3 regions of the Neobacillus sp. plas4 genome follow, and region 2 is predicted to be linked to each of the others. Evidence: riboswitches for the same ligand, from Rfam matches in the RefSeq annotation. Region 2 holds a riboswitch; each other region holds the start of a gene.

Region 1 (4,251 bases), 250 kb from region 2:
AGTCTATTATTAATATCCACTAACAACTCCAAAATAGAATCGGTAGTTTGCGGGTCCAACGCCGATGTCGCTTCATCACAAAGTAGTACTTTGGGATTATTCGCAAGTGCCCTGGCAATGCCGACACGCTGTTTTTGACCCCCGCTTAGCTGAGATGGATAAGCATTTTCTCTTCCTTCAAGGCCCACTAATTGAATGAGTTCATTTACTCGTTTTTGTCTTTCAGGACCTTTTACCCCAGCAATTTCTAAAGGAAAAGCAATATTCTCGCTAACGGTCCTAGACCAAAGTAAATTAAAATGCTGAAAGATCATACTTATTTCTTGGCGTGCCTTTCGAAGCTCACGGCCGCTGATTTTTGATATAACACGTCCAGCTACGGTAACAGATCCCTGTGTCGGCAGCTCCAGTCCATTAAGCATTCGAATTAAGGTACTTTTACCTGCACCACTATATCCGATTACGCCAAATATTTCTCCTTCTTTTATTTCTAAGGTAACATCATCAACTGCTTTTAGCTGACCATGTTTCGAAGGGAAAATTTTAGCTACATCTTTTATAGAAATCATTCCATCACCTACTTTTTATCCAATAAAATATTTTGCAGTTCGTTAATCCCATTACCGCGTACTTCTTAGTTATAGAGTTTGACTGTATTCATAAAAACATTCTTATATTGAAAAATTAAAAAGCCTTTCTGCAGCGGGCAGAAAGGCATCGTAAATAAAAACCTTTCTCCCATCTCCCAAAGCCTACGCTTTGTGTGAATTGGCACCATTTCAATTAATATTGACGGTTGCCGGGCTTCATCGGGCACATCCCTCCACCTCTCTTGATAAGAGCTATAGCATTCTATATTCAATTAATACGTTTATGGATTAAAGTAACTATTTTTGTACAAAAGTAATCTTAGCATGGATAAAAAGTAGTGTCAACTAAATTTTCGACAAATTTCGAATTATATATTATGCTTTTGTTCTAAGTGAGGATACACCTGTTGCAGCTTCAATAGCAGACTCCAGATCCTCAATTAAATCCTCCACATTTTCGATACCGATAGATAGACGAATTAAATCCTCAGAAACCCCAGCCGCTTTAAGACCTTCTGCATCCAGCTGTTGATGAGTTGTGCTTGCCGGATGAATAATTAGACTTTTCGCATCTCCAACATTCGCTACATGGGCAAATAGTGTGATGGAATCAATTAATTTTGCTCCAGCTTCTCTTCCACCTTTAATACCGAATACAATCATTGATCCTGCGCCCTTTGGAAGATACTTGCTTGCCAATTCATGATCTGGATGAGATTGGTGTCCTGGATAAGATACCCATTCTACAGCAGGATGGTTGACTAAATACTCAACAACTTCCTTCGTATTTGCAATATGTTCCTTCATTCTTACATGAAGGGTTTCAAGTCCCAAGGTGAATTGAAATGCATTTTGCGGGCTTAATGCAGGACCTAGGTCACGTAATAGCTGTACTCGTGCTTTAATGATGTAAGCGACAGCACCAAGTGCTTCTGCATATACAAGGTCATGATAGCTTGAGTCAGGAGTAGTAAAACCAGGGAACCTAGATGAATTCCAGTCAAACTTTCCTCCGTCGACAATAATCCCGCCTGTTGTTGTTCCATTACCTAAAAGCCATTTCGTTGCCGAATGAACAACAATATCTGCACCATATTCGATCGGTCTGCACAGGTAAGGCGTAGCGAATGTGTTATCGATAATCAAAGGAACCCCTGCCTCATGGGCAATATCTGCTACTTTTTCGATATCAAGAATTCTTAAAGACGGATTACCGATCGTCTCTGCAAACACAGCTTTTGTTTTATCTGTGATAGCCGCACGGAAATTTTCTGGATCTGCTGGATCTACAAATTTTACGTTAATTCCATACTTCGGAAGAGTAACTGCGAATAAGTTGTAAGTTCCACCATATAAATTAGAAGCTGATACGATTTCATCTCCTGCTTCAGCAATATTTAAGATGGCCAGCGTAATGGCCGCCATTCCACTTGCTACTGCAAGAGCTCCTACTCCACCTTCCAATAACGCAACCCTTTCCTCGAAAACAGTTGTTGTTGGGTTATGGATTCGAGTATATATGTATCCAGGCTCTTTCAACGCAAATAGATTCGCAGCATGCTCGGTATTTTTAAATTGATACGCATTATTTTGATAGATTGGAACTGCGCGTGCTCCTGTTGTTGGATCTGGTGACAATCCGCCATGTACACTCAAGGTTTCGAAACGATAGTTTTTTTGATTTTCTGACATAGCCTAAACACTCCTCAATATTTATATAGTAACAAACAAAGAATCCCCTCTTTAAGAAGAGGGGATTCTCTTCTTATCTACCAGAGCGACGTACTCTGCTGGAATTGGCACCGTGTTGTTTAACCGGTTGCCGGGCATCATAGGGCCAGTCCCTCCGCCTCTCTGGATAAGAATCTATTAAATTGCAAAAAATTATTTGAATATTATAAACAAATATTACCCCAAATCAATACATACCGTCAATAGTTTTTAAGAAATAGACAATTGAACCTTTGGTTTGGTTAAGTAAAAAATAGATTCGATGAGGAGAACTATACGAAATGGAGCATTAACAACGAGCTGTCCATTTCTAATGAGATTTCTTAATGTTTCCTTCCCCTGAAGCAGATAAAAAATGGACTCCTTCTGACCACTAATGGTAGGTGTTATGAGCTTCTCACCATTGTCAACAAAGACAGAAACCTCTCCACGATGAAAAATCAAAAATATCTCATGATCTTCGCAAACTAGCTTTATTTTTAGACCATCCAAGTGTTCAATAAGTTTAAGAACATGGCCACGTTCCTTTATAGCCGAAAGGAATAACTCTATCATTTCGTTCATTTGTCATCACTCCGATTTACTTTCCATTCATTATTAAATTCAAGTAAACCAGCTAAAAATCCTTTGGTATTCTATCGACAAATAATCACAAAAAAACAGATGCGCTAACATCTGTTTTAGTAAAAGTATTGTTTTATTTTTTCATATATAAAAGGTACAGAGTGAAAGGCATAAATTATCTCAACCAATTCTCCATCCTTAATAAATAGCAAGCAGGGAACACTTTCAATTTCAAACTTTTCTGCTAGCTCGGGGTAATAATTCAAATTCATTTTTCCTATATTCACATCAACCATTTTTTCAATAACTTGGAGCATTCTCGATGCTACCTGACAAGTACCACACAAAGGCGTATAGAAATAAATAAGTCCGGATGAATGATGATTTATAAATGATGATACCTCATCAAGGTTCCAATCGTTCATTTTTTATCCCATCTCTAAAAATTCAGAATGAACATCGATATTTGCTCCTAGGAGGACCGTGGCCAGATGATACACGGGTGCCGTTGCAACTTCACGGTACATCCTGTCAATATAAAGATGTTCCGCTTTTGGAAACTCCCTTTTCAGTTGTTTACGCAGTTTTTCACCTGCATCATCGGCATCTACGAGAATATAGACATCTTTATCTTCAAGAGAATCAATTAATTCATCCAATTTCGTCATACTGATGGTCCCATTTGTGCAAACGATCTCCATCGGTTCCTTCAGGATACTTTTTACTTTTTTCTTATCTGATTTTCCTTCGACAATCAGAACTTTATCACCATACGAGTCATTCATCATCCATCACCTATATGAAAGAAAGTTATTTGTTTATTGTTAACATATTCGAAAACGTAAATAACGTGTGAACAAGTTAACTATACCACGATTATCTTTTTGATAATAGGTGTTTGCTTAAAGATAAGGCTTTAACACCATCCACCATCATCACAATCTGTATATTTCGCGTCAGGCTGCTCCGTAACTGTCACATTTTGAAAGATCTTTCGCTGTTCTACCTCAAATCGTTGATCGAGCTGAAACGTCATATCCCCTGGAAGTTGTATCTTTCCAATGGAAGTATTGTCAAGGAATAATTCCATTTCTCCATTTTTCATTTTTCCAATGATTCGATCTGTAACGTCAATCTTCTGCTGTTTCAATGTCATACCAAGAGCCCCTTTTTTAAAGTTTATTCTAGTGTCCCCCAGATTTAGAATATAGAAGGTGCAAATTTTTCCCATAAAAAAACACCTTGAGATCAAGGTGTTTCATAGAGGCTCTTTAGTCTTCTTTAATTAATTCTTCATATTGCTCTGCACTCATAAGGTTGTCCAATTCACCGCTATTAGAAGGCTCAACCACAATCATCCAAGCTT
Region 2 (4,251 bases):
ATTTTTCAGCGCAGCCTGCGCCAATGATAACCAATGCAAGTACAATAATTGATAGTATAAGTTTTTTCATGTTGATTTCCTCCTAAGTTATCTTCGTCTGATTTTTTTTGCTGCTATATTTCCTAATGACTGCAGGCCTTGAACCATTACAATCAGAATTAATACGGTAATAATCATTGTGACGGTGTCAAAACGCTGGTAGCCATAAGTAATGGCTAAATCTCCAATCCCGCCGCCTCCGACAGCACCCGCCATCGCCGAGGCTCCTACTAAACCGATGGTGGCAATCGTAAGGGCTAAAACAAGTGAACTAAGTGCTTCAGGAATGAGAAATTTGAAAATGATTTGCCCTGGCGTTGCCCCCATTGCCTCTGCTGCTTCAATGACGCCTGGATCCACTTCTAACAATGAATTTTCTACCAATCTTGCAATATAGGGACCGCAATAGAATACAAGCGGGACTACTGCTGCCGCTGTTCCAATCGATGTACCGACAATCAGCCTTGTGACTGGAATCATCGCTACTAGTAAAATAATGAACGGTACAGAACGGAAAATATTTATGATTCCATTCAAGACGGTAAAGAACGGCAAATTTTGAAGCAGATGGCCTTTCCGTGTTACCACTAGTAAAATCCCCAGCGGCAAACCAAGAATAGTAGAGAACAAGAGCGAGAAGGCTACCATTTGAACGGTTTCAATTAAGGCTGAAATGATTTGCTCTGAATTAACTAGCATGTGCTGCCACTTCCTTTATGCTGATATTCTTCTGGTTGATATACGTTAACGCACGGATGACTTCTTTGTCAGAACCGATAAACTCAACAATTAGGTTTCCGAATGGAGTTCCTTGAAGTTCGGTAATATTGCCGAACAAGACATTGATATGAATATCAAACTGTTTAGCCAGTTCTGATAATAATGGCTGACCTGCCGTACTGCCGACAAAATTAATTCGGAAAACTCTCTGCATTCCATCGTGCTTTTGGATAATTTCCTTTATGGAATCAGGCAGCTGGTCATTCATGACCGTGCTGACAAAATTCTTTGCTGTCGGTGTTTTCGGTGCAGAAAAGACATCAAACACTGAGCCTTCTTCAATGATTTTCCCAGCTTCGATTACAGCAACTCGGTCACAGATTTCTCTAATCACTGCCATCTCGTGCGTAATAATTAAAATCGTAATGTTGTACTCTTTATTGACCTTCTTCAGCAACTGCAAGATTGAGCTGGTTGTTTGCGGATCAAGAGCAGAGGTTGCCTCATCACAGAGCAGGATCGATGGCTGAGTTGCCAATGCTCTGGCGATTCCGACACGCTGCTTTTGTCCTCCTGAAAGCTGGTCTGGATAATTGTCGGCTTTGTCAGCTAATCCAACAAATTCTAGTAATTCCTGAACGCGTTTTTTAATCGCCTCCTTAGGAAGTTTGGCTAGCGTGAGTGGCATTGCCACGTTTGCAAAAACTGTTTTTGAGTTTAATAGATTAAAATGCTGAAAGATCATCCCGATATTTTTCTTAATCACACGAACTTCTTTCACGGATAGAGAGGTGAGGTCATGACCATCAACAATAACCTTACCGGATGTGGGACGCTCTAATAGGTTTACACAGCGGATCAGAGAGCTTTTACCTGCACCGCTGAATCCGATCACTCCGAAAATCTCGCCCTTATTTATTTTCAAATCAATTCCATTCAACGCAGCAACCTGCTGGCCGCCACTTTCATAAACCTTTTGAAGATTTTGAAATTCGATCATGGTTTACCTCTCCTTTGTTAGAATATAAAAAACCCTCTTCTTGGAAATAAGAAGAGGGCATGCCAATGCAAAGCAAAGCTAGCAGCTCTTCTTATCTATCAAGTCACACTTGCTGGATTTGGCACAGTCACCATATAGGTTCCGCTGCCGAGGTGTCATAGGGCCAGTCCCTCAACCTCTCTTGATAAGAAAAATTATTATTCAGTTAAAAATAAAACCCTCTTCTAGAAATAGAAGAGGGCGAATTGATAAATTCATCAGGCCTCTTCTTATCTATCAAGTCATACTTGCTGGATTTGGCACAGTATCCAATTGGATCTGCTGCCGAGGTGTCATAGGGCCAGTCCCTCAACCTCTCTTGATAAGAAGGTGTTTCATAATATATTCGTTTTTTAATATGTGTATTAATTTACTCCTAATAGATATATATGTCAACTGTTTTATTAAAATAATTTTTATTTTTAGGTAAATTGATATTTTAAAATTTTAAAAAAGTATATGTTGATAGTTAGTTTTTATAAAACAAACAATGAAAGTATTTACCATTCGTAAAACTATAACTATAATAATCCTATTGACTACAGGTGTAACTGGGACGTGATTACATGCAAAAATATATGGGAGAATTGGCCCTTACGGTTACTGCGATCATATGGGGAAGTGGATTTGTTGCCAGTGCGATAGCTTTGGACCATTTTACCCCTTATCAAATTTTGGCGATAAGATTTATGATTGGTGCCATCATTTTAAGCGTGATCTTTCATAAAAGATTGAAAAATATTAATAAAGCCACCTTGATCCAAGGTGCTATTATTGGAGTCTTTTTATATGTAGCCTTCGCACTTCAAACCGTGGGACTTCAATATACGACTCCTTCCAAAAATGCCTTCTTAACGGCTGTGAATGTCGTGATTGTTCCGTTTATCGCATTTGTTATGTATAAGCGAAAAATCGATATGTATGAACTAATGGGCGCCGTTTTAGCAATGCTGGGTGTTGGGTTATTATCACTGAAGCTTTCCGCTGGGGTTAATATCGGGGATTTACTGACACTAGGCTGCGCTTTTGGATTTGCCTTTCATATATTCTATACGGCCAAATATGTAAAAGATTCGGATCCTGTCCTATTGACACTTATCCAAATGATTACCGCTGCAGCTATCGGAATCATTGTTGTTCTTTTCAAAGGAGAAACCTCTTTTGCTTTTCAAAAAGAAGGTGTATTCTCAATTGTATATCTCGGTGTCTTTTCCACAACGATTGCGTATTTATTACAAACTGTTGCACAGAAAATGATCACAGAAACGAAGGCTGCAATTATTCTTTCGACTGAATCCTTCTGGGGTATGGTATTTTCGGTTGCGATTTTAGATGAAGCGATGACGACAAAAATGGTGCTTGGTGCGATCCTCATACTTGTTGCCATCATCGTATCAGAAACAAAACTTCCTTTTTTAAAAAAAGAAAAAGAAATTACTTAACTATTAATGAAAAAGAGAGCGGAAAATCGCTCTCTTTCTAAAACTATCTTCTTTTTGCTAAACGCAGCACCCCATGAATGATAAGAACCAAAGAGAATAAAAGGATAGCTAAGACACCAATGAGAACCACTAACGGACTTAGCGGTGCAAGAAACCCTGTAAGCGGTACTCTTAATAAAGCGAAACCAGCGATGATACAGGATAAATATAAAAAAGGACTGCGATCCAACACACTCATGGCACACTCTCCTTTCTTGGGGTTACTTAATCGTATTCAGGGAGGAAGTTATTTATTTACCAGAATAATAAATCAGGGCAAACTTACTATAATTTTGGAACTTTATTCCTGCTGGGTTAGTCATATTTATTTTATAAAAGTATCGGACATCCATTCATGAAATTTTTCCTTTTCTTCAAATTGTGGATAATGAGCGGATTGCTCAAAAGCAATAAATTCTTTTTTATCGGCTTTAATCCTATCAAAATATTTTTTTGCCGCATTAGATGAAGTCATATAATCATATTTACCCATGATAAAATAGAATGGTAATTCAAGCTCTGTTACTTTAGAAGGTAAAGGATTTTCTAATAGGTCATTTAACAACATCTTTTGAGAATAGCCCATCCCAACGTTATAACGAATTACATCTAATAAGTTATACTCAGTGCTGAGTAAAACACTTATGTTATCATCACCGAGGTCATCAATCATTCTTGAACTCCCGCCATATTTACTAACATAATTTCGTGGGACAACTGTATCGCCATCTTTGATATTCTCCGTCAATCCTTGCAGATATAAAACATCATCCGTATTTCCTGCCTTTTGAGCCTGTTCAATACTGTAGTTCAAACTATCAATCTCACTTTCACTAATATCACTCATCTGCCCAATGCCAACATATGCTTCATACTTTTCAGGAGCTATATAGGCGGCTTGGGCTGCAATATAAGTGCCAAAAGAATGGCCTATCAATATAACCTTTTCTTGACCAAAACGGTCTGATATAT
Region 3 (4,251 bases), 390 kb from region 2:
ATCTTGCGGTTCACGATAAATATTGTAGCCGCCGAACAATTCATCTGCACCTTCACCTGAAAGAACAACCGTAACATGCTTTCTAGCCTCCCGAGCCACAAAGTACAATGGGATAGCCGCTGGGTCTGCAAGTGGATCGTCCATATGCCAAATAATTTTCGGGAGTTCATTCATATATTCTTGTGGTGTTATCACATAGCTGATGTTTTCTACCCCAAGCTTATCTGCCGTTTCTTTCGCTACATCGATTTCACTGAATCCCTGATGCTCGAAACCAACAGAAAACGTCTTAATCGCTGGGTGAAATTGTTTGGCAATCGATGCAATGATCGAAGAATCAATTCCGCCAGAAAGAAACGACCCTACTGGCACATCACTTCTCATGTGCATTTTTACAGAATCAATTAACACATCTTGTATTTCTTTGATAAAATCTGATTCTGATTTTTGTACAGGGTTAAAATGTGCTTTCCAATACCTTTTAATTTCCATTGGAGAGCCAATCTTTTTCGTATAATAATGTCCTGGTTCTAACTTGTGAATGCCCTTAGACATCGTGCTAGGTTCCGGGACAAATTGATACGTTAGATAGTGCTGCAGGGAGTCATAGTCCAAGACATCATTTTCGAGAGCTAAAAGAATACTCTTTTTCTCTGAAGCAAAGAAAGTCCTCTCTCCATCAACGAAATAAAAGTACGGTTTAATTCCGAATGGGTCCCTGGCACCAAATAAAGTTTGTTCTTGTTTATCCCAAATCGTAAAGGCAAACATTCCCCGTAGTTTTTCTACGGCTTTTTCTTTCAAATGGCTGTAAAGCGCAATAATAACCTCTGTATCAGAGTGTGTCGCGAACTCTAAGCCTTCTTTGAGTAATTCTTCACGAAGTTCTACATAGTTATAAATCTCACCATTAAAAATGATCCAATAACGCTCATTTTCATATGTTAATGGCTGATGACCGCATTCAATATCAATAATACTTAAGCGGCGAAAACCAAATTGAACATGATCATCATAGAAGAAACCATCATCATCGGGTCCACGATGGGTTATTATATCGTTCATATTTTTGAATAGTTGTTTTTGATCATCACGATAGTTTTGTTCCTTGTCGTGTACACAACCAATAAAACCACACATTATGTACCTCACCTACTCCAATCTAAATAGCTAACTAAAAATATACCTTCTTATCCTACCACTATTTTTTCAAAAATGGCAGTGTGAAAGGTAGGAAAATTCCGGCATTCTATCAGTTTTCACTAAATTTCTTTGACTTAAACTTTGACGTTAAACGTACAAAAGGAGTTACATATAACATGCAACTCCCATACTTTTTCTAACTATTAGCTTGTTGACGTAAAGTGTCAGCTTTATCCGTACGCTCCCAGGGAAGATCCACATCTGTACGGCCAAAATGGCCATAAGCAGCTGTTTGTTTGTAGATGGGGCGACGAAGGTCTAACATTTTAATGATTCCTGCTGGGCGAAGGTCAAAGTTTTTATCAACAAGATTCACTAACACGTCTTCGCTCACAGTTCCAGTACCAAAAGTATCGATAGAAATGGAAACTGGTCTTGCAACCCCAATTGCATAAGCAAGTTGAACTTCAACCTTATCCGCAAGTCCTGCTGCTACAATATTCTTAGCAACATAACGCGCCGCGTATGCTGCAGAACGGTCAACTTTAGTTGGATCTTTACCAGAGAATGCACCGCCGCCATGACGCGCATAACCGCCGTAAGTATCTACAATAATTTTCCGTCCTGTTAAGCCGGCATCTCCTTGAGGACCGCCAATAACGAATCGCCCAGTTGGGTTAATGAAATACTTCGTATTGTCATCAATTAATTCTTTTGGAACCACTGGATTAATAACATATTCCTTCAAGTTTCGCTGGATTTGCTCTAAGGTGACTTCAGGATTATGCTGAGTTGAAATGACAATCGTATCAATTCGAACAGGTTTATCGTTTTCATCATATTCAACCGTTACTTGTGTTTTACCGTCCGGACGAAGGTAATCAAGTACAGAATCCTTACGTACCTCTGTTAGTTTGCGTGCAAGCTTGTGTGCCAGAGAAATAGGAAGAGGCATAAGCTCCTTTGTTTCATTACAAGCAAATCCGAACATTAATCCCTGGTCCCCTGCACCAATAGCCTCAATTTGTTCATCAGACATTAGACCTTCACGTGCTTCAAGTGCCTGGTCAACTCCCATGGCGATATCAGGACTTTGCTCACCAATGGAGGTTAGAACGGCACATGTTTCGGAGTCAAAGCCATATTTAGCACGATCATACCCAATACCTTTAACCGTTTCACGAACAATTTTTGGAATATCAACGTAAGTAGAGGTAGTGATTTCACCTGCAACTAAGACTAATCCAGTTGTTACAGAAGTTTCACAAGCAACTCGGGCATTTGCGTCCTTTGCTAGAATTGCATCCAATATCGAATCAGAAATTTGATCACAGATTTTATCCGGGTGACCCTCTGTAACTGATTCAGAAGTGAACAAACGAGCGTTTCTTGACATCTGATTTCCTCCTTATTATGAGATAAATCAAGATTCTATGAAGGTGACAGGAATACTTCTAGAACCTATGACATTGATACGGTACTCATTCCCTTAGTATGAAATAAACAAAGGATTTTTATTAATAGCACTTTTAATAAAAGGTCTTATACAAAACAAAAAACCTTACCACATGAGGAAAGGTTGTCTCGGGCCTTTCACTCTTATCGTTCAAGGCGGCAGCCTTGCGTCAGATTAGCACCTTCGCACTCCGAGAATAGAATCGCCTATAACGATCATTTCTCATGAAGCAGGTTGCTGGGTTTCATAGGGCCTGTCCCTCCACCAGCTCAGGATAAGAGAGTATCCGTTCAAATTACCATCTTACTTGAACTTAACGAATAAAGTCAATGAAATATTTAGTAAAATTAGGATATAGGTACAAACTTTTACCACTCTTAAAAATCCTGTGTTTATTAGCACCTAATTTCGTCAATTAGTATAGATTATTCACTTCATTGTGTTATACTATTTACGAATATATTGAATATTAAAAACACGAAAAGGAAGGGTTCCCTGAGATGAATTCTGTTCATATCCCAAATGATTTAAGCCAATTGTTGGAAGGAAGTAATGTACACATTCAATTGTCTGTACCACAATTAGTTGAAAAAATCTTATCCAGGAATGAAGGCGTTTTAACCTCTACTGGTGCTATAAGTGTGTCTACTGGTAAATATACAGGCAGATCTCCACAGGACAAATTTATTGTCCAAGAAGAATCAATTAAAGATAAAATTGATTGGGGTCATTCAAATCAGCCGATTTCAGCGGATGTTTTCAACAGTCTCCTTCAGAAAGTTTTGGATTATCTTAAACAAAAAAATGAGTTATTTGTTTTTAAAGGATTTGCCGGTGCGGATAAAAAGACTCAGCTGCCCATTCAAATTATTAATGAATATGCCTGGCATAATTTATTTGCTCATCAATTGTTCATCCGTCCTAGTGATGAAGAATTGATGACGCACACACCAGGTTTCACAATCATTTCAGCTCCTAATTTCAAAGCTGATCCTATGATTGACGGAACCAAATCAGAAACGTTCATTATTATCTCTTTCGAACAACGTACAATAATAATTGGCGGAACAGAATATGCAGGCGAAATAAAAAAGGCGATCTTTTCGATTATGAACTACCTGTTACCTGAAAATAATATTTTCTCGATGCATTGTTCTGCAAATGTTGGTGTAGAAGGTGATGTCGCACTATTTTTCGGTCTTTCTGGTACCGGTAAAACCACTTTATCTGCAGACCCAAAACGCCGTTTAATCGGCGATGATGAGCATGGGTGGTCATCCACTGGTGTCTTTAATATTGAAGGTGGCTGTTATGCCAAAACCATTAATCTTTCCAGGGAAAAAGAACCACAAATTTTCGACGCCATCCATTTTGGCTCTGTACTTGAAAATGTTGTACTTAATCCTGTAACTAGGATAGCAGATTACGATGATTCGTCTTTGACCGAAAATACACGGGCTGCTTATCCAATTTATGCCATTGATAATGTGATTCTGCCAAGTATTGCAGGTCACCCAAATACAATTGTTTTTTTAACAGCTGATGCATTCGGTGTATTGCCGCCAATTTCTAAATTAACAAGAGAGCAAGCGTTGTATCATTTCTTGAGCGGTTATACATCCAAGCTTGCAGGAACAGAGCGTGGCGTAACC

Evidence for each region. A riboswitch is a leader RNA that binds a small molecule or an ion and turns the genes downstream of it on or off. The one in region 2 is predicted to bind S-adenosylmethionine.
Region 1: another riboswitch for S-adenosylmethionine. It lies ahead of AC2TFD_RS24985 (O-acetylhomoserine aminocarboxypropyltransferase/cysteine synthase family protein); the one in region 2 lies ahead of AC2TFD_RS26155 (methionine ABC transporter ATP-binding protein).
Region 3: another riboswitch for S-adenosylmethionine. It lies ahead of metK (methionine adenosyltransferase); the one in region 2 lies ahead of AC2TFD_RS26155 (methionine ABC transporter ATP-binding protein).

What each region holds. Positions count from the first base shown of each region.
Region 1 covers NZ_CM170152.1:4,928,725-4,932,975, forward strand. The annotation lists gene AC2TFD_RS24980 (methionine ABC transporter ATP-binding protein) at 1-569, opposite strand, end outside; SAM riboswitch class I at 736-842, opposite strand; gene AC2TFD_RS24985 (O-acetylhomoserine aminocarboxypropyltransferase/cysteine synthase family protein) at 966-2,282, opposite strand; SAM riboswitch class I at 2,353-2,455, opposite strand; gene AC2TFD_RS24990 (hypothetical protein) at 2,532-2,885, opposite strand; gene AC2TFD_RS24995 (thioredoxin family protein) at 3,002-3,310, opposite strand; gene AC2TFD_RS25000 (toprim domain-containing protein) at 3,314-3,670, opposite strand; gene AC2TFD_RS25005 (YusG family protein) at 3,802-4,041, opposite strand; gene gcvH (glycine cleavage system protein GcvH) at 4,157-4,251, opposite strand, start outside.
Region 2 covers NZ_CM170152.1:5,179,820-5,184,070, reverse strand. The annotation lists gene AC2TFD_RS26165 (MetQ/NlpA family ABC transporter substrate-binding protein) at 1-70, opposite strand, end outside; gene AC2TFD_RS26160 (methionine ABC transporter permease) at 88-738, opposite strand; gene AC2TFD_RS26155 (methionine ABC transporter ATP-binding protein) at 728-1,759, opposite strand; SAM riboswitch class I at 1,848-1,950, opposite strand; SAM riboswitch class I at 2,026-2,127, opposite strand; gene AC2TFD_RS26150 (DMT family transporter) at 2,365-3,240, shown strand; gene AC2TFD_RS26145 (hypothetical protein) at 3,284-3,478, opposite strand; gene AC2TFD_RS26140 (alpha/beta hydrolase) at 3,605-4,251, opposite strand, start outside.
Region 3 covers NZ_CM170152.1:4,788,857-4,793,107, forward strand. The annotation lists gene asnB (asparagine synthase (glutamine-hydrolyzing)) at 1-1,140, opposite strand, end outside; gene metK (methionine adenosyltransferase) at 1,340-2,539, opposite strand; SAM riboswitch class I at 2,740-2,880, opposite strand; gene pckA (phosphoenolpyruvate carboxykinase (ATP)) at 3,100-4,251, shown strand, end outside.